3 regions of the Pseudomonas sp. 910_23 genome follow, and region 2 is predicted to be linked to each of the others. Evidence: predicted binding sites of a transcription regulator. Region 2 holds the regulator's gene; each other region holds the start of a gene.
The links. Region 2 encodes sigma-54, which starts transcription at its own class of promoters, with help from an activator protein. Its sites were predicted from a motif close to ANTGGCATNNANNTTGCTNT; they were not measured.
Positions count from the first base shown of each region.

Region 1: the regulator sigma-54 is predicted to act here: its motif matches at 4,737-4,756, upstream of FW800_RS04085 (circularly permuted type 2 ATP-grasp protein).
Region 3: the regulator sigma-54 is predicted to act here: its motif matches at 3,833-3,852, upstream of FW800_RS06925 (CmpA/NrtA family ABC transporter substrate-binding protein).

Region 1 covers NZ_VXCZ01000003.1:22,538-30,481, reverse strand. The annotation lists gene FW800_RS04120 (DMT family transporter) at 1-68, opposite strand, end outside; gene FW800_RS04115 (Lrp/AsnC family transcriptional regulator) at 177-617, shown strand; partial or broken gene FW800_RS04110 (pyridoxal phosphate-dependent aminotransferase) at 676-1,851, opposite strand; gene FW800_RS04105 (cation:proton antiporter) at 2,047-3,393, shown strand; gene FW800_RS04100 (hypothetical protein) at 3,514-3,648, opposite strand; gene FW800_RS04095 (hypothetical protein) at 3,660-3,872, opposite strand; gene FW800_RS04090 (hypothetical protein) at 3,958-4,503, opposite strand; gene FW800_RS04085 (circularly permuted type 2 ATP-grasp protein) at 4,930-6,339, shown strand; gene FW800_RS04080 (alpha-E domain-containing protein) at 6,342-7,292, shown strand; gene FW800_RS04075 (ATP-dependent DNA helicase) at 7,419-7,944, opposite strand, start outside.
Region 2 covers NZ_VXCZ01000011.1:104,330-112,273, forward strand. The annotation lists gene FW800_RS15320 (superoxide dismutase) at 1-343, shown strand, start outside; gene FW800_RS15325 (ZIP family metal transporter) at 376-1,269, shown strand; gene FW800_RS15330 (HPr family phosphocarrier protein) at 1,291-1,563, opposite strand; gene rapZ (RNase adapter RapZ) at 1,580-2,437, opposite strand; gene ptsN (PTS IIA-like nitrogen regulatory protein PtsN) at 2,440-2,904, opposite strand; gene hpf (ribosome hibernation-promoting factor, HPF/YfiA family) at 2,914-3,219, opposite strand; gene FW800_RS15350 (RNA polymerase factor sigma-54) at 3,294-4,787, opposite strand; gene lptB (LPS export ABC transporter ATP-binding protein) at 4,971-5,696, opposite strand; gene lptA (lipopolysaccharide transport periplasmic protein LptA) at 5,696-6,229, opposite strand; gene lptC (LPS export ABC transporter periplasmic protein LptC) at 6,216-6,788, opposite strand; gene FW800_RS15370 (KdsC family phosphatase) at 6,797-7,321, opposite strand; gene FW800_RS15375 (KpsF/GutQ family sugar-phosphate isomerase) at 7,322-7,944, opposite strand, start outside.
Region 3 covers NZ_VXCZ01000004.1:266,538-274,481, forward strand. The annotation lists gene rmf (ribosome modulation factor) at 142-357, shown strand; gene FW800_RS06900 (quinone-dependent dihydroorotate dehydrogenase) at 485-1,504, opposite strand; gene FW800_RS06905 (transglycosylase SLT domain-containing protein) at 1,585-2,046, opposite strand; gene FW800_RS06910 (winged helix-turn-helix domain-containing protein) at 2,039-2,422, opposite strand; gene FW800_RS06915 (FliM/FliN family flagellar motor switch protein) at 2,588-2,803, opposite strand; gene FW800_RS06920 (secretin N-terminal domain-containing protein) at 2,819-3,730, opposite strand; gene FW800_RS06925 (CmpA/NrtA family ABC transporter substrate-binding protein) at 3,978-5,177, shown strand; gene FW800_RS06930 (ANTAR domain-containing response regulator) at 5,191-5,766, shown strand; gene FW800_RS06935 (nitrate/nitrite transporter) at 5,912-7,123, shown strand; gene FW800_RS06940 (protein kinase domain-containing protein) at 7,123-7,944, shown strand, end outside.

The sequences.
Region 1 (7,944 bases), on a different contig from region 2:
CCAATGGTGCCGGAGATCAGCATGGCGGCGATCATTTCCCAGGTTCCGCGACGGATCGATGTATCCATGATTGAGGCTCCTCAAGTGAGGCTCAATTATGGCAATCTGCTCGACACGGCTACAGCGACTAAAAAAGGCAAAACCCAGGATTCACCTTTTCTTATTAGGCAAACCTCATGATCGACACTATCGACCAGCAATTGATCGCCGCCTTGATGGACGACTCGCGCCTGTCCCTCAAGACTCTGGCGGGCATCACCGGCCTGTCCTCGCCGAGCGTTAGCGAACGTCTGCGCCGCCTGGAAGAGCGCGGCGTGCTGACCCACTACACCGTCGACATCGACCCCAGGCACTTCGGCTACCTGCTGCAAGCCATCGTGCGCATCCGCCCCCTGCCCGGCAAATTGCAGGAAGTGGAACGCCAGATCCAGGCGATCCCCGAGTTCACCGAATGCGACAAGGTCACGGGTGACGACTGCTTTATCGCACGCCTGCATGTACGCACCATGGAGCACCTCGACACGCTGCTGGACCGGCTGAATACCTATGCCGAGACCAACACCGCTATCGTCAAGAAAACCCCGGTGAAACGGCGTTTGCCGCCGTTGGCTGACTAACAGGGCTGCGTAGCCTGTGGGAGAGTTGGGCAAGTACTCACGCCCAGTGCACGGCCCGCTCACTGGCAAGCTGTTCAACAAACAGCACAATCCGCCGACAGGCTTGCGCCAGACGCTCCTCGCCCAAGGTAAAGGAAAGCCGAACGAAGCCCTGGGCCGGCTCGCCGAAGGCTGCCGCGTCCAGCACCGACACGCCAGCTTCACGAAACAGGCGCCAGGCGAAATCCAGGGACCCCAGGCCCGTGTCGCGCACATCCACCAACACAAACATGCCCGCTTGCGGCGCCTGCACGCGGATGCCCGGGCAGGCGCTCAAGGCAGTCACCACCAGGTCGCGTCGGCGTCGGTAAGTCTCACGCATGCCTTGCGTGACTTCGTCATGGGCCAACACCGCAGCCGTCGCCGCCTCCATCACGAAACCGGGCAAGCCGTACATCATGCTCAACAGCAGGGTTTCAGCGTGCTGCACCATTTGCGCTGGGGCGATGAGCCAACCGATACGCCAGCCGGTCATGGCATGGGACTTGGACAAGCTGCCAATCACGATGCAGCGCTGCGCCATGCCCGGCAACGCCGCGAGGCTGTGGTATTGACCGTCGAACACCAGGCTTTCGTAGACCTCATCCACTACCACCCACAGGTCATGTGCGATCGCCAAGTCCGCAATGGCTTGCAGCTCTTGCCGGTTGAGCACCACGCCAGTGGGGTTGTTCGGATTGGAAAAGAATATCGCCCGGGTGCGCGGCGTGATCGCGGCGGCGAGCAATGGTGGATCCAGTCGAAAGCCGGACTGCGCACTGCAGGGCACCCGCACCAGAGTGGCGCCGCTGGCCTTGAGCGTGGCTTCGTAGGTAACGTACATCGGGTCGAGCACCAACACTTCGTCGCCGGCCTGCAACAGGCATAGCGAGCTGATGAACAGCGCGTTCTGCGCACCGGGCACGATGATGACGTTGTCAGCCGCCAACGGGCGGGCCAGGGTCTGGCGGTAACGGGTCGCGATCGCCTCGCGCAAGGCCGGGCGCCCGGCGATCTCGGTGTAGTGGGAATCTCCCGCGTGCAAGGCATTGACGGCGGCGTCAGTGATAAAGGCCGGCGTGGCGAAATCCGGGTCGCCGACGCTGAGGATGATGACGTCTTCGCCCTGGCTGGCAGCGTCGAACGCAGCGTGGTGGATGTCCCAGGCGGCGACGCCCTGCCCTGCAACTCGCTCAACGAAGGGAGAAAACCTCATGCCAGAGCCTCTGGTGAAAGAATAAAGACGCAAATCCATAAATATGCGCGCGGCAACAATCGGTCAACTTAGTGCATAGCAAACCGTCGTTCAATGGATAAATAGGGCCTTGTCCCCGTGGCAGACAATCACATTGAACCCCCTCCCGGTCGCTGTTCTCAAACCTGCATAGACCACGGCCCTGGAACACGCACGATGACTTTCATTCTATGGTTGGCCGTATTGGGCGCCGTACTGCTCACCCTCGCCCTCACCTCCTCCTATTTGCGCTGGATGCCGGTGACCACCTCAGCGGTGTGCTTGTTGCTGGGCATCGCCATTGGCCCGCTGGGCGTGGACTTGTTGCACCTGGACGTGAAGGGCTCAGCGCGCTGGATGGAGCACCTGACGGAAGTGGCGGTGCTGTTTTCGCTGTTTGTCAGCGGTTTGAAATTGCGCCTGCCGCTCAAGCACCGCACCTGGCGCATCGCCTTTGGCATGGCCGGGCCGGTGATGCTGCTGACCATCCTCGGCACCTGCCTGTTGCTGCACTACCTGTTCGATTTAACCTGGGGCGTTTCATTGCTGGTGGGAGCGATGCTGGCGCCCACAGATCCGGTGCTGGCCGGCCTGGTGCAGGTCAACAATGCCCAGGACTATGACGCATTGCGATTCGGCCTGTCCGGCGAAGCAGGATTGAACGACGGCACTGCGTTTCCTTTTGTGATTTTTGGCCTGCTGTTTATGCAACATGGCGGTTTCGACGGCGACTGGTTCGGCGGCTGGGTGCTGAAGAACCTGCTGTGGGCGGTACCGGCCGGGCTGTTGATGGGTTACTGGATGGGCCGCGGCATTGGCCGTATCACCCTGCGCCTGCGCTTGATCAATGCCGATAGCACCCTGTCACCGAATGACTACCTCACCCTCGCGCTGATTGCCCTGGCGTATGTGACGGCTGAAGCGGTCGGCGGCTACGGCTTCTTGTCGGTGTTCGCGGCGGGCCTGGGGCTGCGCCAGGCCGAGGTCAAATCCACCGGTTATGCGCAAACGCCGGCCGAGCACCTGGCCCAGCCGGTGGTGGGCCATCTGGAGATCGAGCCCGAGCAGGCGCTGCACGGTGACATCAGCCAGTTGAAGGACACCCAGATCGCCGCCGGCGTGATGATGGGCGACATGCTGGCTTTCGGCAGCCTGGTCGAGCGCTCGATGGAGGTGTTCCTGGTCAGCGTCTTGGGCATCGTATTGGTCAGCCATTGGGATTGGCGCGCGCTGCCGGTGGCGGCGTTGCTGTTCTGTGTGGTTCGCCCGCTCAGCGTGTTTGCGATGCCTTGGGGCAGCCTGCTGGATCGGCGGCAACGCAGCCTGGTCAGTTGGTTTGGTATTCGTGGGATCGGCAGCCTCTACTACCTGTTCTATGCGCTCAACCATGGGCTGATCGGTACCAGCAGCGCCGTGGCGGTGAACCTGACCCTCTCGGTGATCGCGCTGAGCGTGATGGTGCATGGCCTCAGCACCCAGCCCTTGCTGGCGTGGTACGAACGACGCGCCGCGCACAAAAAATGAATCCTGCGCCGCGCTTGGCGTGACGGATAACCGCGTACCGGGCCAGAAGGTTTCACTGGATCAAGCACAGTAAGAAGACCTACTGTTCAAGCTCACCGATCCCTCTGGCCCGTCGCCGGATCAATCCTGACTGTCGGTATTGCCGACGTCGGCCGCTTCATCCAGATCGTTGAGCGGCACTTGCGCATCATCCATCAGCGAACCCGGATCTTCATTGCCGGGGTCGTTGAGTTCTTCGTCGAGTTCTTTCGACATGACCGTCTCCGCTAACCGCCTTGGGTATCGATATCGGCATCGGTTTCAGGCTTGTGCTCGCGCTCAGGCTTGAAGTCTGGACTGTAGTCGTTTTCCCTGGCCTTGGGGTCGCTGGCAGGCGTCGGGTCCTTGGGCGCATCGGCAGCGGTGCCCGGAGCAAGCTCGCCACCATCGATGGCAGGGTCATTGCGGTTGCTGGTTTGGGGATCGTTGGATGTAGACATGGCATACCTCTTCACAGACCGGTGATAAATCTTTACCGCGTAAAGCTAAGGCGCCACGTGCCCCAGTGAAGTTCCGTCCGATTGCTCAGCGCAGTGGATTGTCCACCTGGATATAAAACGCATAGATGCCCAGCACCAGCCAGAACACCATGAACAACCACGGCGCGCGCATGGAAAACAGCAACGACTTGCGATAGCCCTTGTGACTGGACTCCATTTCGGAAAACAGCGGCGATTCATCGTAGGCCAGGCCCATCACCGGCTCGCTGCGCAGCAATTCGCTTTGCTTGTAGTGCCAGTGATCAATGATCTGGTAGGCCGCGCGTATGCCAGGCCAGGCGTTGAGCGAGCTGAGAATACCCAGCGCGGCGAGGATCACCGGCACCACCAGCGTGAACAGCTTGCCCCATTCCGGGTTGAGGTTGCCCATGCCGGACACGAAGGCGATCACCAGAAACGATTGCGCAGTGAGGTAAGCGTCGGTGCGGTTGGCCAGGATGCTGGTTTCGTACTGGATCTCGCGCCGGTAGAAGTCGAGGCGATCCTTGGGCGAGCCGAAGATCTTGGCGTTGTGTTCGCTATGGTCGGTCAGGGCCGCTTCCGGCGTGTTTGGGGAGATGATTCGGGGCACAACGATGCTCCACAAAGTGACGGGACTCATTAGAAGAATCGGACGTGGATGAAGTTCAAGTTTCTTGCGCACCAAGTCAGGGCGCCCTCTGCCCCCATGTGGTGAGCCCGCTTCTGTGGCGAGCGAGCTTGCTCGCGCTGGGCTGCGCAGCAGGCCCCCACAAAAGCGCGATCGCTGCGCACTCCAGCGCGTGCAAGCTCGCTCGCCACAGGTAATCGCCACCTTGTGTGCGTTCCGGCACATCCCTTGCTTTATCCATTCATCTACCCGAAAACAGGAGCATTCGTTACCCCGCGACCCAGAGCCGACTCCATAAGAAAGTAAGGACCAGGCCTGTTGGCACCCTCAGCCACGGGCTCATAAGAACATGCGTTTTTCAAGCGGCAGTGCCACCCAGGAAATCCTCGGCACTGACAAGGTACTGGAATGGCTCGAACTTTCTTCGATGAAATGAATGACGCAAACGGCGTATGCCGTGCCCACTATCAGGATTTTTCCCGCTGGCTGGCCAACACGCCGCCGGAACTGCTGGCCCAGCGTCGCCGTGAAGCCGACTTGCTGTTCCATCGCGCCGGGATCACCTTCACCCTGTATGGCGACGAGCAAGACACCGAACGCCTGATTCCCTTCGACATCATCCCCCGCAGCATCCCCGCCAGTGAGTGGAGCCTGATCGAGCGTGGCTGTATCCAGCGGGTCAACGCACTGAACATGTTCCTCGCCGACATCTACCACGACCAGCGCATTATCAAGGCCGGGATCATTCCGGCAGAACAGGTGCTGGGCAACGAGGGCTATCAGACGGCGATGGTCGGCCTGGACCTGCACCGCGACATTTACTCGCACATCTCCGGCGTCGACCTGGTACGCGACGGCGACGGCACCTATTACGTGCTCGAAGACAACCTGCGTACCCCCAGCGGCGTGAGCTACATGCTCGAAGACCGCAAGATGATGATGCGCCTGTTCCCGGAAGTGTTCGCCAAGCAACGCATTGCGCCGGTGGACCACTACCCCAACCTGCTGCTCAAGACCTTGAAAAGCGCCAGCCGCCTCGATAACCCCAATGTGGTGGTATTGACCCCTGGGCGCTTCAACAGCGCTTTTTTCGAACACGCGTTCCTGGCGCGGGAAATGGGCGTGGAGCTGGTCGAAGGCGCCGATCTGTTCGTGCACGACCTCAAGGTATTCATGCGCACCACCGATGGCCCCAAGGCGGTGGACGTGATCTACCGGCGCATCGACGACGCCTTCCTTGACCCCGAGGCGTTCAACCCCAAGTCAATGCTCGGCGTACCCGGCCTGGTGGCGGCCTATTGCGCGGGTAATGTGGTGCTCGCCAACGCGATCGGCACCGGGGTGGCTGACGACAAGTCGATCTACCCCTATGTGCCGGCGATGATCCGCTTCTATCTGGACGAGGAGCCGGTGCTGCAAAACGTACCGACCTTCCAGTGCCGCAAGCCCGATGAACTGTCCCATGTGCTGGCCAACCTGGAACAACTGGTGGTCAAGGAAACCCAGGGTTCCGGCGGCTACGGCATGTTGGTGGGCCCCGCCTCCAGCGCAGCCGAGATCGAAGATTTTCGCCAGCGCATCAAGGCGCGTCCCCACGCTTATATCGCCCAACCGACCTTGAGCCTGTCCACTTGCCCGACCTTTGTCGAAAACGGCATCGCGCCCCGGCATATCGACCTGCGCCCCTTCGTGCTCTCGGGCAAGGAAACCCGCCTGGTGCCGGGCGGCTTGACCCGCGTGGCGCTGAAGGAAGGTTCGCTGGTCGTCAACTCGTCGCAAGGCGGCGGAACCAAGGACACCTGGGTGGTGGAGGGCTGAGTATGTTGAGTAGAACCGCTGCTGATCTGTACTGGATGTCGCGCTACCTGGAACGCGCCGAGAACCTGGCGCGCATGTTGGAAGTCAGTTATTCACTGTCGTTGATGCCCCAGGCCGGGCGCAGCGATGGCCTGGATGAGCTGGCAATGTCGTTGCTCAGCAGCGGCACCCTGGACAGCTACCTGGAGCGTCACCAGACCCTGGATGCCGAGCGCATGTTGCACTTCTTCGCCCTGGACGAAGAAAACCCGGCCAGCATCTACAACTGCCTGCGCGCCGCCCGAGGCAATGCCCACGCCGTGCGCGGGCGCATCACCGCCGATATGTGGGAAAACCTCAACGCCACCTGGCTGGAAATGCGCAGCATCGCCGCCGGCGGCCTGGCGCGGCATGGCATCAGCCACTTCTGCGACTGGGTCAAGCAACGCTCGCACCTGTTTCGCGGCGCGACCTCGGGCACCATCATGCGCAATGACGCCTACCGGTTTATTCGCCTGGGCACCTTTGTCGAACGCGCCGACAACACCTTGCGCCTGCTGGATGCGCGCTATGAGATGTTTGGTGAAGAGTCCGAAGAAGTCAGCGACTTGTCGGCTCGCGGTTATTACCAGTGGAGCGCCCTGCTGCGTGCGCTGTCCTCGTTCGAGGCGTACACCGAGTTATACCCCAACGCCCTGAATGCACGCTCGGTCTCGGAGCTACTGCTGTTACGCAGCGATGTCCCGCGCTCGCTGCACGCGTGCATCGAAGAGTTGAGCCATATCCTCGCCGACTTGCCCGGCAGTTACGGACGCACGGCGCAGCGCCTGGCGGCGGAGTTCGAAGCAAGGCTGCGGTATACCGGGATCGATGAGATTCTGGAAGATGGACTGCACGCCCGGTTGACGGACTTTATCGACACCGTGCGCGAGTTGGCGCGGGCGATACACAGTTCTTACCTGGAAGTGGTCTAAGCAACACCACCGCTCAAATGTGGGAGGGGGATTGCTCCCGATAGCGGTGGGTCAGCTACATACTGGCTGGCAGATACGCCGTAATCGGGAGCAAGCCCCCTCCCACATTTGAATCGCCGTAATCTGTCAAACATTGATCGCCCACCACCTCGGCAGCAACTGTCGAACCCGTGCCTCGCCAAAGCGGTCATCAATCAACATCACCACGCCGCGGTCGTGCTGGCTGCGGATCACCCTCCCCGCCGCTTGCACCACCTTCTGGATGCCGGGATACAGGTAGGTGTAGTCATACCCCGCGCCGAAAACCTCGCCCATGCGTGCCTTGATCTGTTCATTCACCGGGTTGAGTTGCGGCAAGCCCAGGGTGGCAATAAAAGCGCCAATCAAACGCGCCCCCGGCAGGTCGATACCTTCGCCAAACGCGCCGCCCAATACCGCAAAACCGATGCCTTGGCTGTGCTGGGTGAACTGGTCCAGGAACGCCTGGCGCTCGGCCTCGGCCATGCCGCGTGACTGTAGCCACAGTGCAATCTGCGGGTGTCGCTCGGCGAGTAACTGCGCCACTTGCTGCAGGTAATCGAAGCTGGAGAAAAACGCCAGGTAGTTGCCCGGCTGCTCGGCAAATTGCCGGGCGATCAATTCCACAATAGGT
Region 2 (7,944 bases):
TACAGGGGGCGGTAAACCTGAAGGCACGCTGGGCAAGGCTATCGATGAGCAATTGGGCGGTTTTGACAGTTTCAAGGAGGCATTCACCAAGGCTGCGCTGACCCGCTTCGGCAGTGGCTGGGCCTGGTTGAGTGTCACCCCGCAAAACACGCTGGTCGTGGAAAGCAGCGGCAACCAGGACAGCCCGCTGATGAGCGGCAACACGCCAATCCTCGGTCTGGACGTCTGGGAACATGCCTACTATTTGCGTTACCAGAACCGTCGCCCTGAATACATCAATGCGTTCTACAGCGTAATTAACTGGCCGGAAGTTGCTGCCCGCTACCAGGCCGCCTTGGCCTGACATTCACTCTAAAACAAGATCTAAGGGCGACTATGGGCACTGAAACACTGGCGATCAGCAGCGTGCGAATGTTCCGTTATGCGTTCGGTTCACTGCTGTTATTGGCAGGGACTGCGTTGCTGGTGGCCCATGGGCTGGCCTGGTTGGACCTTGAGCCGCGTATCCTGCGCGCGTTGCAGGGCGGCGCGATTTGCGCGCTCGGCACGGCGCTGGGCGCGGTGCCGGTCCTGGTGATACGGCGGATGCCGGTAGCGTTGAGCGACACCTTGCTGGGCTTCGGTGCAGGTGTGATGCTCGCAGCGACCGCTTTTTCCCTGGTCGTGCCGGGTATCGCCGCGGCTGAAGGCCTGGGCCTTTCGCCGTGGGGTGCGGGTGGGCTGATCAGCTTCGGCATCATGCTGGGCGCATTCGGGTTGTATCTGGTGGATCGCAAGGTCTCCGGCGCCAGCCCGGAGATGCTGGTGGGGACGCCGGATAAGCCGGTGATCCCGCCGCGCATCTGGCTGTTTGTATTCGCCATCATTGCGCACAACATTCCCGAAGGCATGGCAGTGGGCGTCTCCGCGGGAGGAGGGATGGCGGATGCTGACAGTCTCGCCATGGGCATTGCCTTACAGGATGTACCCGAGGGCTTGGTGATCGCGCTGGTATTGGCTGGGGCGGGGATGTCGCGGATCAAGGCGTTCCTGATCGGCGCCGCATCAGGATTGGTTGAACCGGTATTTGCGGTGCTCTGCGCCTGGCTGGTGAGCCTGGCTGAGGTGTTGCTGCCGTTGGGGCTGGCGCTGGCCGCCGGTGCGATGTTGTTGGTAGTGACCCATGAAGTCATCCCCGAATCGCGTCGCAACGGTCACGAAAAGCTCGCCAGCCTGGGGTTGTGTATCGGGTTTTGCCTGATGATGGTGATGGATACGGCGTTGGGCTGAAGCCAGCTCTCGTATCGGCGGTTATTCGCCTTCATCGAATTTGTTGTTGATCAGCTCAACCAACGCCGCCATCGCTTCCTGCTCTTGCTCGCCTGCAGTGTGCAGATGAATCGTGGTGCCCTTGCCGGCTGCCAGCATCATCATCGCCATGATGCTCTTGCCATCGACCATGGACTCCGGTGTGCGCCCGGCGCGGATCTGGCAGGGAAACTTTCCGGCCACGCCGACGAACTTTGCCGACGCCCGGGCGTGCAGGCCCAGCTTGTTGATGATTTCAATTTCCAGAGCGGGCATCGCGCAGGTGTTCCTTTCAGCTTAGGTCGCGGTGGCGAACCTGGACATTCTTGAGGGTTTGTTGCAGCACCTGGCCCAGCCGCTCAGTCAGGTAAACCGAGCGGTGATGGCCACCCGTGCAGCCAATGGCAATGGTGACATACGCCCGATTGCTCGCGGCAAAACGCGGCAACCATTTAAGCAGGTAGCTGGAGATGTCCTGGAACATCTCTTCCACATCCGGCTGCGCGGCGAGGTAGTCGGCGACGGGCTGATCCAGCCCCGACTGATCGCGCAATTCCGGCTTCCAGTAAGGGTTGGGCAGGCAGCGCACATCGAACACCAGGTCGGCATCGACCGGCATGCCACGCTTGAAGCCAAACGACTCGACCAGGAACGCTGTGCCCGGCTCGGGCTGATTCAGCAGGCGCAACTTGATCGCGTCACGCAACTGGTACAGGTTCAGGCTGGTGGTGTTGATCTTCAGGTCGGCCAGATCAATGATCGGCCCCAGCAGTTTGGTCTCGTCTTCAATGGCTTCGGCCAGGGAGCGGTTCGCGCTGCTGAGCGGGTGGCGTCGACGGGTTTCGGAGAAACGCTTGAGCAGGGTTTCTTCATCGGCATCCAGGTACAGCACATCGCAATGAATGTGCTTGGCGCGCACTTCTTCGAGCAGTTCCGGGAACCGCGAGAGGTGGCTGGGCAGGTTGCGGGCGTCGATCGACACAGCGACCAGCGGCTGCGCCAGCTCGGTGTGGATAAGGGCGCGCTCCGCCAACTCCGGCAGCAGGCCGGCCGGCAGGTTGTCGATGCAATAGAAACCGTTGTCCTCAAGCACATTGAGGGCGGTGCTTTTACCTGAGCCGGAGCGGCCGCTGACGATGATCAAACGCATGATTACTGCCCGTTTTGTTCATCCAGGACGACCTGATACAGCGCCTCGTTGCTGCTGGCACTGCGCAACTTGTCACGTACTTCCTTGCGGTCGAGCATACTGGCTATCTGACGAAGCAGTTCCAGGTGCGCATCGGTGGCGGCTTTCGGGACCAGTAGCACGAACAGCAGGTCAACCGGAGCACCGTCGATGGCGTCGAAGTCGATGGGTTTTTCCAGGTGCAGCAAGGCGCTGACCGGGGTCTCGCAGCCTTCGAGACGGCAGTGAGGAATAGCGATGCCGTTGCCAAAACCGGTGGAGCCGAGTTTTTCACGGGCAATCAGAGCCTCGAAAACATCTTGCATCTCCAGCTCAGGCACTTGGCTGCTGATCAGGTTGGCAATTTGTTCCAGGGCGCGCTTTTTACTGCCGCCCGGGACGTTCACGAGGGAACGGCCGGGGGTCAGGATGGTTTGAAGTTGGATCATGGGGGAGGGTTAACGACCTGTACCTTGCATCAGGTGCAGATTCTTTTCCTTATGCTTTATGAGTTGGCGGTCGAGCTTGTCGTAGAGCGAGTCAATCGCCGCGTACATGTCTTCGTGTTCCGCGTTGGCGACGAGCTTGGCATTCGGTACGTGCAGGGTGGCCTCGATTTTCTGCTTGAGCTTATCGACCTCCATGATGACCTGCACGTTGGTGATCTTGTCAAAATGCCCCGCAAGCTTGTTCAGCTTGCTCTCGGTGTATTCACGCAGGGGCTTGGTGACTTCCAGCTGGTGTCCACTGATGTTGACTTGCATACAGCTTCTCCTTCGTTGCCAGTGCATAAAGCGGCAGGCAAAACGCCTGCCACTGGAACGCTATGGCCTGCCCGTCACATCAAACGCTTACGCTCGCTGGAAGGCGCGATCCCAAGGGACTCACGGTACTTGGCGACGGTTCGACGGGCGACCTGAATGCCTTGTGCCTCCAGTAAACCAGCGATCTTGCTGTCACTCAACGGCTTTTTCTGATTTTCCGCGGCAACCAGTTTTTTGATGATCGCGCGGATCGCCGTGGACGAGCATTCGCCGCCTTCGGAGGTGCTGACGTGGCTGGAGAAAAAGTATTTCAGCTCATAAATACCACGCGGGGTATGCATGAACTTTTGCGTGGTTACCCGGGAAATTGTCGATTCATGCATGCCTACCGCTTCGGCGATATCGTGCAGCACCAGAGGCTTCATGGCTTCGTCGCCGTATTCCAGGAAGCCGCGCTGGTGCTCGACGATCTGGGTGGCGACTTTCATCAGGGTTTCGTTGCGGCTTTGCAGGCTCTTGATGAACCACCGCGCTTCCTGCAACTGGTTGCGCATGAAGGTATTGTCGGCGCTGGTATCGGCGCGGCGCACAAAACCTGCGTATTGCGGGTTGACCCGCAGCCGTGGCACCGATTCCTGGTTCAACTCCACCAGCCAGCGCTCGTTGTCCTTGCGCACGATCACGTCGGGAACCACGTATTCGGCTTCGCTGGATTCAATCTGCGAACCGGGGCGCGGGTTGAGGCTTTGCACCAGCTCGATGACCTGGCGCAAATCGTCTTCCTTGAGCTTCATGCGGCGCATCAACTGGCTGTAGTCGCGGCTACCCAGCAGATCGATGTAGTCGCTGACCAGACGCTGGGCCTCGGCGAGCCATGGCGTCTTGGCAGGCAACTGGCGCAGTTGCAGCAACAGGCACTCGCTGAGCGTGCGGGCGCCGATGCCGGCGGGCTCGAATTGCTGGATGCGGTGCAGGACGGCTTCGATTTCGTCCAGCTCGATGTCCAGTTCCGGGTCGAAGGCTTCGAGGATCTCGTCGAGGGTTTCGTCCAGATAACCCTGGTTATTGATGCAATCGATGAGCGTAACCGCGATAAGGCGATCAGTGTCCGACATCGGCGCCAGGTTGAGTTGCCACAGCAAGTGGCTCTGCAGGCTCTCGCCAGCCGAGGTGCGGGTGGTGAAGTCCCACTCGTCATCATCATTGCTCGGCAGGCTGCTGGCGCTGGTCTGGTAAACGTCTTCCCATGCGGTATCCACGGGAAGCTCGTTGGGAATGCGTTCGTTCCATTCGCCTTCTTCCAGGTTGTCCACCGTAGGGGCGGTTTCCTGGTAGGAGGGTTCCTGCACGTCGGGATTGGGTTTTTGCTCGATGTTGTCGGCCAGTGGGTCGGCATTGTCGAAGTCGTCGCCTTCTTCCTGGCGTTCGAGCATCGGATTGGACTCCAGGGCCTCCTGGATTTCCTGCTGCAGGTCCAGGGTCGACAATTGGAGCAGGCGGATGGCCTGTTGCAGCTGCGGTGTCATCGTCAGCTGCTGGCCCATTCTCAGGACTAGCGATGGTTTCATGGCAGGGGCTTAACACCTTATTCGCCGGCGCAATGCGCCATCCACGACAGGGCGCGTGAGCGCCAACATAAGCAAATTATATGCCTGATATCAGGGCCTTTGCCTAGAGCGCGGTAACAATAAAAAAACCAAGGTTTCTATTGACTCCTGCGCGCTCCGGCGAAAGGCGCGATACCACTCCGTCTACAGGCGGAACTCGTGACCCAGATAAACTTCCTTGACCAGTTCATTGGCCAGGATGGTCTCGGCGTCGCCTTCAGCAATCAACTGACCATCGTTGACGATATAGGCGGTTTCACAGATATCCAGCGTCTCACGGACGTTGTGGTCGGTGATCAGCACGCCAATACCCTTGGCCTTGAGGTGGTGAATGATCTGCTTGATATCGCCGACCGAAATCGGGTCAACGCCGGCAAACGGCTCATCCAGCAGGATGAACTTCGGTGCGGTGGCCAGGGCGCGGGCGATTTCCACGCGGCGGCGCTCACCACCGGACAGGCTCATGCCGAGGTTGTCGCGAATATGGTTGATGTGGAACTCCTGCAACAGGCTTTCCAGCTCTTTGCGGCGGCCGTCGCGGTCGAGTTCCTTGCGGGTCTCGAGGATCGCCATGATGTTGTCGGCTACCGACAGTTTGCGGAAGATCGACGCTTCCTGGGGCAGATAACCGATACCGGCGCGTGCACGACCGTGCATGGGCTGGTGGCTGACGTCCAGGTCGTCGATCAACACGCGACCCTGATCCGCCTGGACCAGCCCGACGATCATATAGAAGCAGGTGGTCTTGCCGGCACCGTTGGGGCCGAGCAAACCGACGATCTGGCCGCTGTCGATCGACAGGCTGACATCACGTACCACCTGGCGGCTTTTATAGGCCTTGGCCAGATGCTGGGCTTTCAGGGTTGCCATTACTCGGCCTTCTTCTTCGGCTGGATAACCATGTCGATGCGTGGGCGAGGTGTGCTGAGCTTGCTGCCCGTGGCGCGGCCGGCGTTAGCAACCTGTTTCACGGTGTCATAAGTGATTTTCTCACCTTCCGTGGAGTTGCCGTCGGGGCTTAACACCTTGGCCTGATCGATCAGGACGATGCGATTCTGCTGGGCATGATACTGAATGGTCTTGCCATAGCCCTTCATCGGGCCTGTATCGGCGGCGGACTGCTTCTGTTCGAAGTAAGCCAGGTTGCCCACCGAGGTCACGACATCGATATCGCCGGCCTGGGTACGCGTCAAGGTCACCGTATTGCCGGTGATCTTCATCGAACCCTGGGTGATGATCACGCCGCCGGTGTAGGTGGCGACACCTTGCTTGTCATCGAGCTGCGCATCGTCAGCCGAGATGTGGATCGGTTGCTGGCTATCGTTCGGCAGAGCCCAGGCGCTCACGCTTCCCAGTGCTGCGCCCAGACCGAGCAAAATAGGGAGGGTTTTAACGAGCCTCATACTGTCCTCTTACGTTCGATAGCAGGTGTATCCTGCTTTCTTTCAAATACGCTTTCATTCCCTTGCCAGTCGATACACCGCCAGCGCCGTCGATTCTAACGTCTTGCTCGGTCTGCGCATATTGCTTCTGTGGGAATACGGTCATGCGACTGCTGGTAATAATGGTGTCGCGATTCTGCGCGTCTGTACGTGCGACGCGGACCGAGTCGATCAGTTCAACTTCAGTGCCGTCCGGGTTGACCTCGCCGCGCTTGCTGGTGACATGCCACGGGAATTCGGTGCCGCGATACAGGTTCAGGTCCGGATTGGTCAGCAGGCTGACTTCAGAGGCCTTCAAGTGCTCGACCTTGTCCGACGTCATTTCATACTGCACCTTGCCGTCTGGCAGGAACTGAATGCTGTAGGCGTTGGTGGCGTAATAGTCGATAACGCCTTCGTCAACCTGCGCAACAGGCTTGTCGAGAAAGCGCTCCGGGCTGATATTCCAGTAGCCCACCGCCAGGAACAACGCGGCAATGACCCCGAATAGCAGGAAGTTGCGAATCTTTTTGCTCAGCATATAACGCTCTATAGGTAGGCGGCGTGGGCCGCTTCAAGGCTGCCCTGGGCACGCAGGATCAACTCGCAGAACTCGCGGGCAGCACCTTCGCCGCCACGGGCGGTGGTGATGCCATGGGCGTGTTCGCGCACAAACGCCGCGGCATTCGCGACCGCCATGCCCAGGCCCACCCGGCGAATCACCGGCAGGTCGGGCAGGTCGTCACCCAGATAGGCGACTTGTTCATAGCTTAGGTTGAGTTGGCCAAGAAGCTCGTCCAGCACCACCAGTTTATCCTCGCGGCCCTGATACAGGTGAGCAATTCCGAGGTTTTGTGCGCGGCGTTCCACAACCGGCGTCTTTCGACCGCTGATAATCGCCGTTTGCACGCCCGCCGCCATCAGCATCTTGATGCCCTGGCCATCGAGCGTATTGAATGTCTTGAATTCGCTGCCGTCTTCGAGAAAGTACAGGCGGCCGTCGGTCAGCACGCCGTCAACGTCGAAAATCGCCAGCTTGATGTTTTTACCGCGTTGCAACAGATCGCTGGTCATTTACATCACTCCTGCGCGCAGCAAGTCGCCAAGGTTAAGGGCTCCGATCGGTCGATCATCGTTATCGACGACGATCAGCGCGCCGATCCGGTGGTCTTCCATGATTTTCAGCGCTTCAGCCGCGAGCATTTCAGCGCGGGCGGTCTTGCCGTGGGGTGTCATCACCGCGTCGATGGTGGCGGTGTGAATATCAATGGTGCGGTCCAGGGTACGGCGCAGATCACCGTCGGTGAATATCCCGGCCAAGCGTCCGTCGGTCTCCAGGATTGCCGTCATGCCCAGGCCCTTGCGGGTCATTTCCATCAGCGCATCCCTGAGCAGGGTACCGCGTGGAACGCTTGGCAGTTCGGCGCCCGAATGCATGACATTTTCCACTTTCAGCAGCAAGCGACGCCCGAGGGCACCGCCTGGATGGGAAAATGCGAAGTCTTCTGCGGTAAACCCGCGGGCCTCCAGCAGCGCCACCGCCAGGGCATCGCCCATGACCAGTGCGGCGGTGGTGGAGGAAGTCGGTGCCAGGTTCAACGGGCAGGCCTCATGAGCCACGTGCACGTTGAGGTTGACGTCGGCGGCCTTGGCCAGGGTCGATTCCGGGTTGCCCGTGAGGCTGATCATCTGGATGC
Region 3 (7,944 bases), on a different contig from region 2:
CAACACAGGTTGGCGCCGTAACGACGCCGACACATCGGCTCGCCACGCCGGCAGCGAGCCCACCAACGGCAGAAAAACTCTGCCCGGCCTTGGACAAGGCCGAAGGATATCTAGACAGTCAACAAGTGAGGGAAACACCCTATGAGAAGACTTAAGCGTGATCCGTTGGAAAGAGCATTTTTACGCGGATATCAATATGGCGTTCATGGAAAATCCCGTGAGCTTTGCCCATTTACTCTACCGTCGGTACGCCAAGCCTGGATCAACGGCTGGCGAGAAGGACGCGGCGACAACTGGGACGGTATGACTGGCACTGCGGGCATCCACAGACTCAACGAACTTCACGCCGTCGGCTAATCAGGGGCATTTTATTCCGACACACATCTTTGAATGAGTAACGACTTAACCACGCGCGCCCCATCCGGGCGGCGGGCTTCGGCCCAGGGGCTCCTTTATGGAGCCCTTTTTATTGCCTGGCAGATTGTCAGCGCAGGGCAGCGATGGCATCCACCGACTCGCGAATCAACGCCGGCCCCTTATAGATAAAGCCGGAGTACAACTGCACCAGGCTGGCGCCAGCCGCGATCTTCTCGGCCGCGTGCTTGCCTTCGGTAATACCGCCCACCGCGATGATCGGCAAACGCCCGGCCAACTCGGCCGCCAGCACCTTGACGATATGGGTGCTCTTGTCCCGTACCGGCGCGCCGGACAGGCCGCCCGCCTCGTCGCCATGGGCCAGCCCCTCGACGCCCACGCGGCTGAGGGTGGTGTTGGTCGCAATCACTGCGTCCATGCCCGCATCCATCAGGGCCTGGGCCACCAGTACGGTTTCTTCATCGCTCATGTCCGGGGCGATCTTGATTGCCAGGGGTACGCGCTTGCCATGACGCACGGCCAAGTCTTCCTGACGCTGGCGCAAGGCTTCGAGCAGTTGTTTGAGGGAGTCACCGAATTGCAGGCTACGCAGGCCCGGGGTATTGGGCGAGCTGACGTTGACGGTGACGTAGCTGGCGTGGGCGTACACCTTGTCCAGGCAGATCAGGTAATCGTCCACTGCACGCTCTACCGGCGTGTCAAAGTTCTTGCCGATATTGATCCCGAGGATGCCTGTGTATTTTGCCGCTTGAACCCGCGATGACAGGTGATCGACGCCGAGGTTGTTGAAACCCATGCGATTGATGATCGCCTCTGCGTCCGGCAGGCGGAAAATGCGTGGCTTGGGATTTCCCGGCTGTGGCCGTGGCGTCACGGTGCCGATTTCAACGAAGCCGAACCCCAACTGTGCAAACCCGTCGATGGCCGCGCCGTTTTTGTCCAGGCCGGCTGCCAGGCCGACCGGATTGGGAAAATCCAGGCCCATCACCGACACCGGCACTTTCGCCGCAGCCTTGCATACCAGGCCATTGAGCCCCAGGCGGCCACCGGCACCGATCAAGTCCAGGGACAGATCGTGGGAGGTTTCCGGGGAGAGTTTGAACAACAGCTGGCGGGCCAAGGTATACATGGGCGGGCTAGACTCGGATGGCGGCAAAAGGTGACGCGATTATAGCCGGGGTGGCGGGCCTCATGCGAGGCGTGCTGCGCTCATCGGCGCTGAGCAATCAACGCCTGATAACGCACCCAGATCCTTTCGGCGTAGCGCTGGCGCAACGCCTCACGCTGCGAGCCAGGGCCCGGTCCAACATTGTAGGAACCCACCGCCATCCAGTTGTAGCCGAAACGCTGAATAAACTCGGCCAGAATCGAGGCACCGACTTGCACCGACAAACAAGGTTCGCTCAACAACCGCTCCTCGGTAATGCCCTGTTTGAGCAAACGCGGCAGGTGGATGCTGTTGATCTGCATCAAGCCGATATCACGCGTGCCATTGCGGTTGGCGTAGTTGATCGCCTGCGCACGCGAACCCGATTCGACATCAGCGATAGCCTGCAACAGTTCCGGTTCGAGATCGTACCGGCTGGCCGCCTCGTCCCAGCAATAGGCCAGTGCCTGGTGACTGCCCATCAGCCCACCGAGCAGCAGTACCACGCTCCAAACCTTAAGCATTGCTGGCCTGGCCACACACAGAGCACACATGCACGACACCCCGTGGTGGTTCCCCTACCCGCACCGGGCACGTAAAGCGATACCCCTTGCCATAAATCGTCTTGATAAACCCTTTGTCGGCGCTCAAATGTTTGCGCAGGGAATAGATACAGCGCGTGAGTGACTCATCGGCCACCTCTCCCCGGGGCCAGGCCAGCTCCAGCAGGCGATCCTTGGTCATCAGCGTGCCACCGGAGGCCAGCAACAATCGCAGCACATGCCACTCCTTGGGCGGCAACTGAATATCCGCATCGCCGCCCGTCAACCGGCCATCGCCATGCAAGGTCCAGCGAGCGAAGACCAGGGAGGTCGTCGATTCATCAATCACGACGGCCATACGCACCTCTGCTTTTTACTACTGACATTCACATCCTTAGTTTCCGTACCGGCTCACCTGCCAATGTCACGACTATAAAAAACCGGCCTACGGCTCGCGCTAGGACAAAGCCCATTCGGGCGCCCTTTTTTGGAAACTTTCGGTCAGACAATTCTCCTCACGCACTTATTGGGGTAGCCATTCCTGATACGTCTCCTGCAACTCAACCCCCAGCCGATCCTCCAGTTGCACCAGCTCACCCAACGCCATCAGTTGCCCATTGACCCGTACCTCCACACATCGAGTCGCCCCTGGATCCAGAGGCAGCACCTTCCCCGGTGCGAACGCAGCCAAACGCTTGCGGCTGATCAATTGCTCCTGCAGCAGTATTTCCAGGTGCATGGACAAACGCCTTTTTCATGGGGAAAACTCACGATCGGTGCGCAGGAACGCACGCTGCACACGCTCATGTTGTGCTGTGCTCAATTGCGCAGGCGCGGGAGGTGGCGGTAATGGGTCAGGGCCTGACGAAACGTCATCCTGGACCGTGGCGCTATCCAGCTCCGCCACCAGTTTTTCGATAAGACTCACCTGGGCAGGCTGGCCCTTGATCAACAAACTGTTGGTATCCGAATAGGCCACCAACACCAGGCTACCGTCTGCCAATTGACCTTTCTGCGCAGGGGATAGCCGGGCTTCGATCATGGCAGCCATACCCGGTACGCGGACCTTATTGGCACCCTCTCCTTGCTGGCGGTCCTGAACAGCTGCATTGATCACCTGGACAACGCCGAATGCCGTTGCGCCTTCGGGCTGCTTGCGGCGTGGCTGGTCCATCAGGCTGGCCAGCCGCAAGACATGATCGACATAGCTCGGTGGCCCGTAAACGTAGAACGTACGTGCCCCGCTCTCACGCAATGGGTAGCGCGGCTCATCCAGCCCCGCACGCCGCATGATGCCGCGCAGCCGATTGACTGAGATATGCCGCAGCACGACCGCAGAACTACGCACCTCATCGGCGGTGTAGAGATGCACCACTTGCCCGCTGCGGTGCCAGATCAGGTCTTGCTGCTCAGCGAGGGTTTCCAGGACCCGTTGCGGCGCTGCAAAGTCGAAGATTCCGCTGATGCGCCTGCGCGCCACCGCACGGCTGGTGACCACAGGCAGGCCCAATGGCCCCGACAGCGCGGTAAAGAAAGTATGCAAACTTTCATCCTGTGCCTGGTACGCCTGGCCCCAGGCTGCGCGGCTACCCAGCAACAGGGCGGCACACAGTAACCCGCAGTGCAGCCAGCGGCAGTTAATGGGGTTCGGGGAATCAGTGTGCACCGTGGGTATTCCTGGGCGATCTGGCCTGAAGAAGCGGCCATACTGCGAGGCGCAAGAGGTTCAATCATGATGAAAAGTTGACGGCAGACTGCACCACGCCCCCGTGGCATGTGCCTTGCTTCGCACTTTGTATCAGGCCCGCACCAAAGGCGGCGCGGGCCTACGGACAAAGGCGTCGTTACCCGGCAATGGCCTGTCACGCCAAGCCGGGAAACGACGCTTTTTTTTTCAGAAAAGGCAGGTATTGATGAACGATCCGCTGGCTTGGGTAAACGGCAGCGATGCCCCGGAAAAGAGCAGCCTTGACCTGGGGTTCATGGCCCTGACCGATTGCGCGTCGCTGGTGGTCGCTGCCACCCAGGGCTTCGCCCAGCCCTACGGCCTCACACTGAACCTCAAGCGCCAATCATCCTGGGCCAACCTGCGTGACAAGCTGGTCAGTGGCGAGCTGGACGCCGCCCACGGGCTGTACGGGCTGATCTATGCCGTGCATCTGGGCATCGGCGGCGTTGCGCCTACCGACATGGCCGTACTGATGGGCCTCAACCAGAACGGCCAGAGCATCAACCTGTCCCACGGCCTGCAACACCAGGGAGTGGTCACTCCTGAAGCGCTGGAACGCCACGTGCACCAAAGCCGGACAAAACTGACCTTCGCCCAGACATTTCCCACGGGCACCCACGCCATGTGGTTGTATTACTGGCTGGCGAGCCAAGGCATTCATCCATTGCAGGATGTGAACAGCGTGGTGGTGCCGCCGCCGCAAATGGTGGCGCACCTGCAGGCCGGACGCATCGACGGTTTTTGTGTCGGCGAGCCTTGGAGTGCCAGTGCAGTGCAACATCATCAAGGCTTTACTCTGGCGACCACCCAGGCGATCTGGCCCAATCATCCGGAAAAGGTCCTGGGCTGCACCCAGGCGTTCGTCGACGGGTTTCCCAATACCGCCCGCCTATTGGTCATGGCGATCCTCGAGGCCAGCCGGTTTATCGAACAGAGCATTGAAAACCGCCGTTCCACCGCGCAGTTGCTCAGCGCTCGCGACTACCTCGACGCCCCGTTGGACTGCATCGAGCCGCGTCTGCTGGGTCATTACGAGGACGGCTTGGGTAACCAGTGGCAGGATCCCCATGCTTTGCGCTTTTTCGCCGGTGGCGAGGTGAATTTGCCCTACCTCAGCGACGGCATGTGGTTCATGACCCAGTTCCGGCGTTGGGGCTTGTTGCGTGAAGACCCTGACTACCTCGGCGTCGCCTGCCAGGTCCAGCAATTGGCACTGTATCGCCAGGCCGCCGATGCGCTGGGCCTCAGCGTTGGCGACGCGCCGATGCGCAGCAGTCAATTGATCGACGGCAAAATCTGGGACGGCTCCGACCCCGCCGGTTACGCCCGCAGCTTCCGCCTCAATGCCCTGGGCGATGACAACCACAGTCAAGCGCTGCGCTGACAGGAGCTCAATGATGCTACGAATCCTGTTGATCAATGACACCCCGCGCAAGGTCGGGCGCCTCAAGGCCGCCCTGACCGAAGCCGGCTTCGAGGTGATCGATGAATCCGGCCTGACCATCGACCTGCCCGCACGCGTCGAAACAGTGCGCCCGGACGTGATCCTGATCGATACCGAGTCACCCGGCCGCGATGTGATGGAGCAAGTGGTGTTGGTCAGCCGCGACCAGCCCCGGCCTATCGTGATGTTTACCGATGAGCATGACCCGAATGTGATGCGCCAGGCAATCAAGTCCGGCGTCAGTGCCTATATCGTCGAAGGTATTCAGGCCCAACGCCTGCAACCGATCCTTGATGTGGCCATGGCCCGCTTCGAGAGTGACCAGGCCCTGCGCGCGCAGTTGCAGGCCCGTGACCTGCAATTGGCCGAACGTAAACGCATCGAGTTGGCCAAGGGTCTGCTGATGAAAATGAAGAGCTGTAATGAAGAAGAGGCGTACACCCTGATGCGCCGTCAGGCCATGAGTCGCCAGCAGAAACTGATCCAGGTGGCAGAGCAGATTATTGCCATGAGCGAGTTGCTCGGCTGATCTGGCTCAGCTCTTGCTAAAGAATCCTCACAGGTAACCAACGGCGGTTGCCCCTCCACGACAAAGACGTCGCCCACCCGGTTTGCCCTCGCGAACCCGGTGGCGGCGTTTTTTCGTTTCAGACCCCCAACCGTTGAGGTGCGTGATGAAATCAAGCTTCTGGAAATCCGGGCATACCCCGACCCTGTTTGCCGCGTTCCTGTATTTCGACCTGAGTTTCATGGTCTGGTACCTGTTGGGCCCGCTGGCGGTGCAAATTGCCGCCGACCTGCACCTGACCACCCAGCAGCGCGGCCTGGTGGTGGCCACGCCGATCCTGGCGGGCGCGGTCCTGCGTTTTCTGATGGGCATGTTGGCCGACAAGCTGTCACCCAAGACCGCTGGGCTGATAGGCCAAGTGATTGTGATCGTGGCGCTGTTCTGCGCCTGGAAGCTGGGGATCCACAGTTACGAGCAAGCCTTGCTGCTGGGCGTGTTTCTGGGCATGGCCGGTGCCTCCTTTGCCGTGGCTCTGCCCCTGGCATCGCAGTGGTATCCCGCAGAGCACCAGGGCAAGGCCATGGGCATCGCCGGTGCCGGTAATTCCGGCACCGTATTTGCCGCCTTGCTGGCACCGGTGCTGGCGGCTGCGTTCGGCTGGAGCAATGTGTTCGGCTTTGCGCTGATTCCGCTGGTCCTTACCCTGATCGTATTCGCCTGGCTCGCACGCAACGCACCACAACGTCCGAAAGCCAAGTCCATGGCCGACTACTTCAAGGCCCTGGGCGACCGCGACAGCTGGTGGTTCATGTTCTTCTACAGCGTGACCTTTGGTGGCTTCATCGGCCTGGCCAGCGCCCTGCCCGGCTACTTCAACGACCAGTACGGCCTGAGCCCGGTGACCGCCGGCTACTACACCGCGGCCTGCGTGTTCGGTGGCAGCCTGATGCGCCCGCTGGGCGGCGCCCTGGCCGACCGTTTTGGCGGGATCAAGACCCTGCTCGGCATGTACAGCGTGGCGGTGATCTGTATTGCCGCAGTGGGTTTCAACCTGCCCAGCTCCTACGCGGCGCTGGCGCTTTTCGTCTGCACCATGCTCGGCCTGGGTGCCGGAAATGGCGCGGTATTCCAATTGGTGCCGCAGCGTTTTCGCAGTGAGATCGGCGTAATGACCGGCTTGATCGGCATGGCCGGTGGCATCGGCGGCTTCGCCCTCGCCGCCGGCATGGGCGCGATCAAACAGAGCACCGGCAGTTACCAGTTGGCGCTGTGGTTGTTCGCCAGCCTCGGAGTGCTGGCCTGGTTTGGCCTGCATGGCGTCAAGCGCCGCTGGAGAACCACCTGGGGCTCGGCTGCGGTCACCGCTGCCCGCGTCTGATGAGCCTTCGACTGAGCGTCGCCCAGGCCAGCGCCATTGGCCCACGCAGTGAAAACCAGGATGCGCTGCGGGTGGTCACACCGATGGCGGAACTGGCGGCGAGCAAAGGCTACCTGTGCGCATTGGCCGATGGCGTCAGCCAATGCGCCGACGGTGGCCTGGCCGCGCGCTCGACCTTGCAGGCGCTGGCGCAGGACTACTACGCCACGCCGCAGACCTGGGGGGTGGCCCAGGCGCTCGAACGTCTGTTGGTCGCGCAAAATCGCTGGCTGCAAGCCAACGGTGGTGGGCAACCGTTGCTCACCACCCTCAGCGCCCTGGTGTTTCGCGGCCAACGCTTCACGCTGGCCCATGTCGGTGATTGCCGTGCATATCGCTGGTTCGACGGCGAGTTGCAACGCCTCAGCGAAGACCATGTGTGGGAACAGCCGGGTATGCAGCACGTACTCAAACGCGCCCTTGGCCTGGATCAGCACCTGGTGCTGGACTTCCTCGACGGCCAATTGCGCGAGGGCGAATGTTTCCTCTTGCTCAGCGACGGGGTGTGGGCGACGTTGGGCGATCACAGCATTGGCGCGATTCTGCGTGAGCAAGACGACCTCGACCTGGCCGTCAGCACCCTGGTCAGCGCCGCCCACCTGGCCGGCAGCCAAGACAACGCCAGCGCCTTGCTGGTGCGCATCGACCAACTCGGCGCCGCCACCCTCGGCGACGCCTTGGTGCAGTTGCAGCAATGGCCAACGCCGCCGCCGCTGAAGGTTGGGCAGATCTTTGAAGGCTGGGAGGTGCAAAGCGTGCTCGCGCAGAGTCGGCAATCGTTG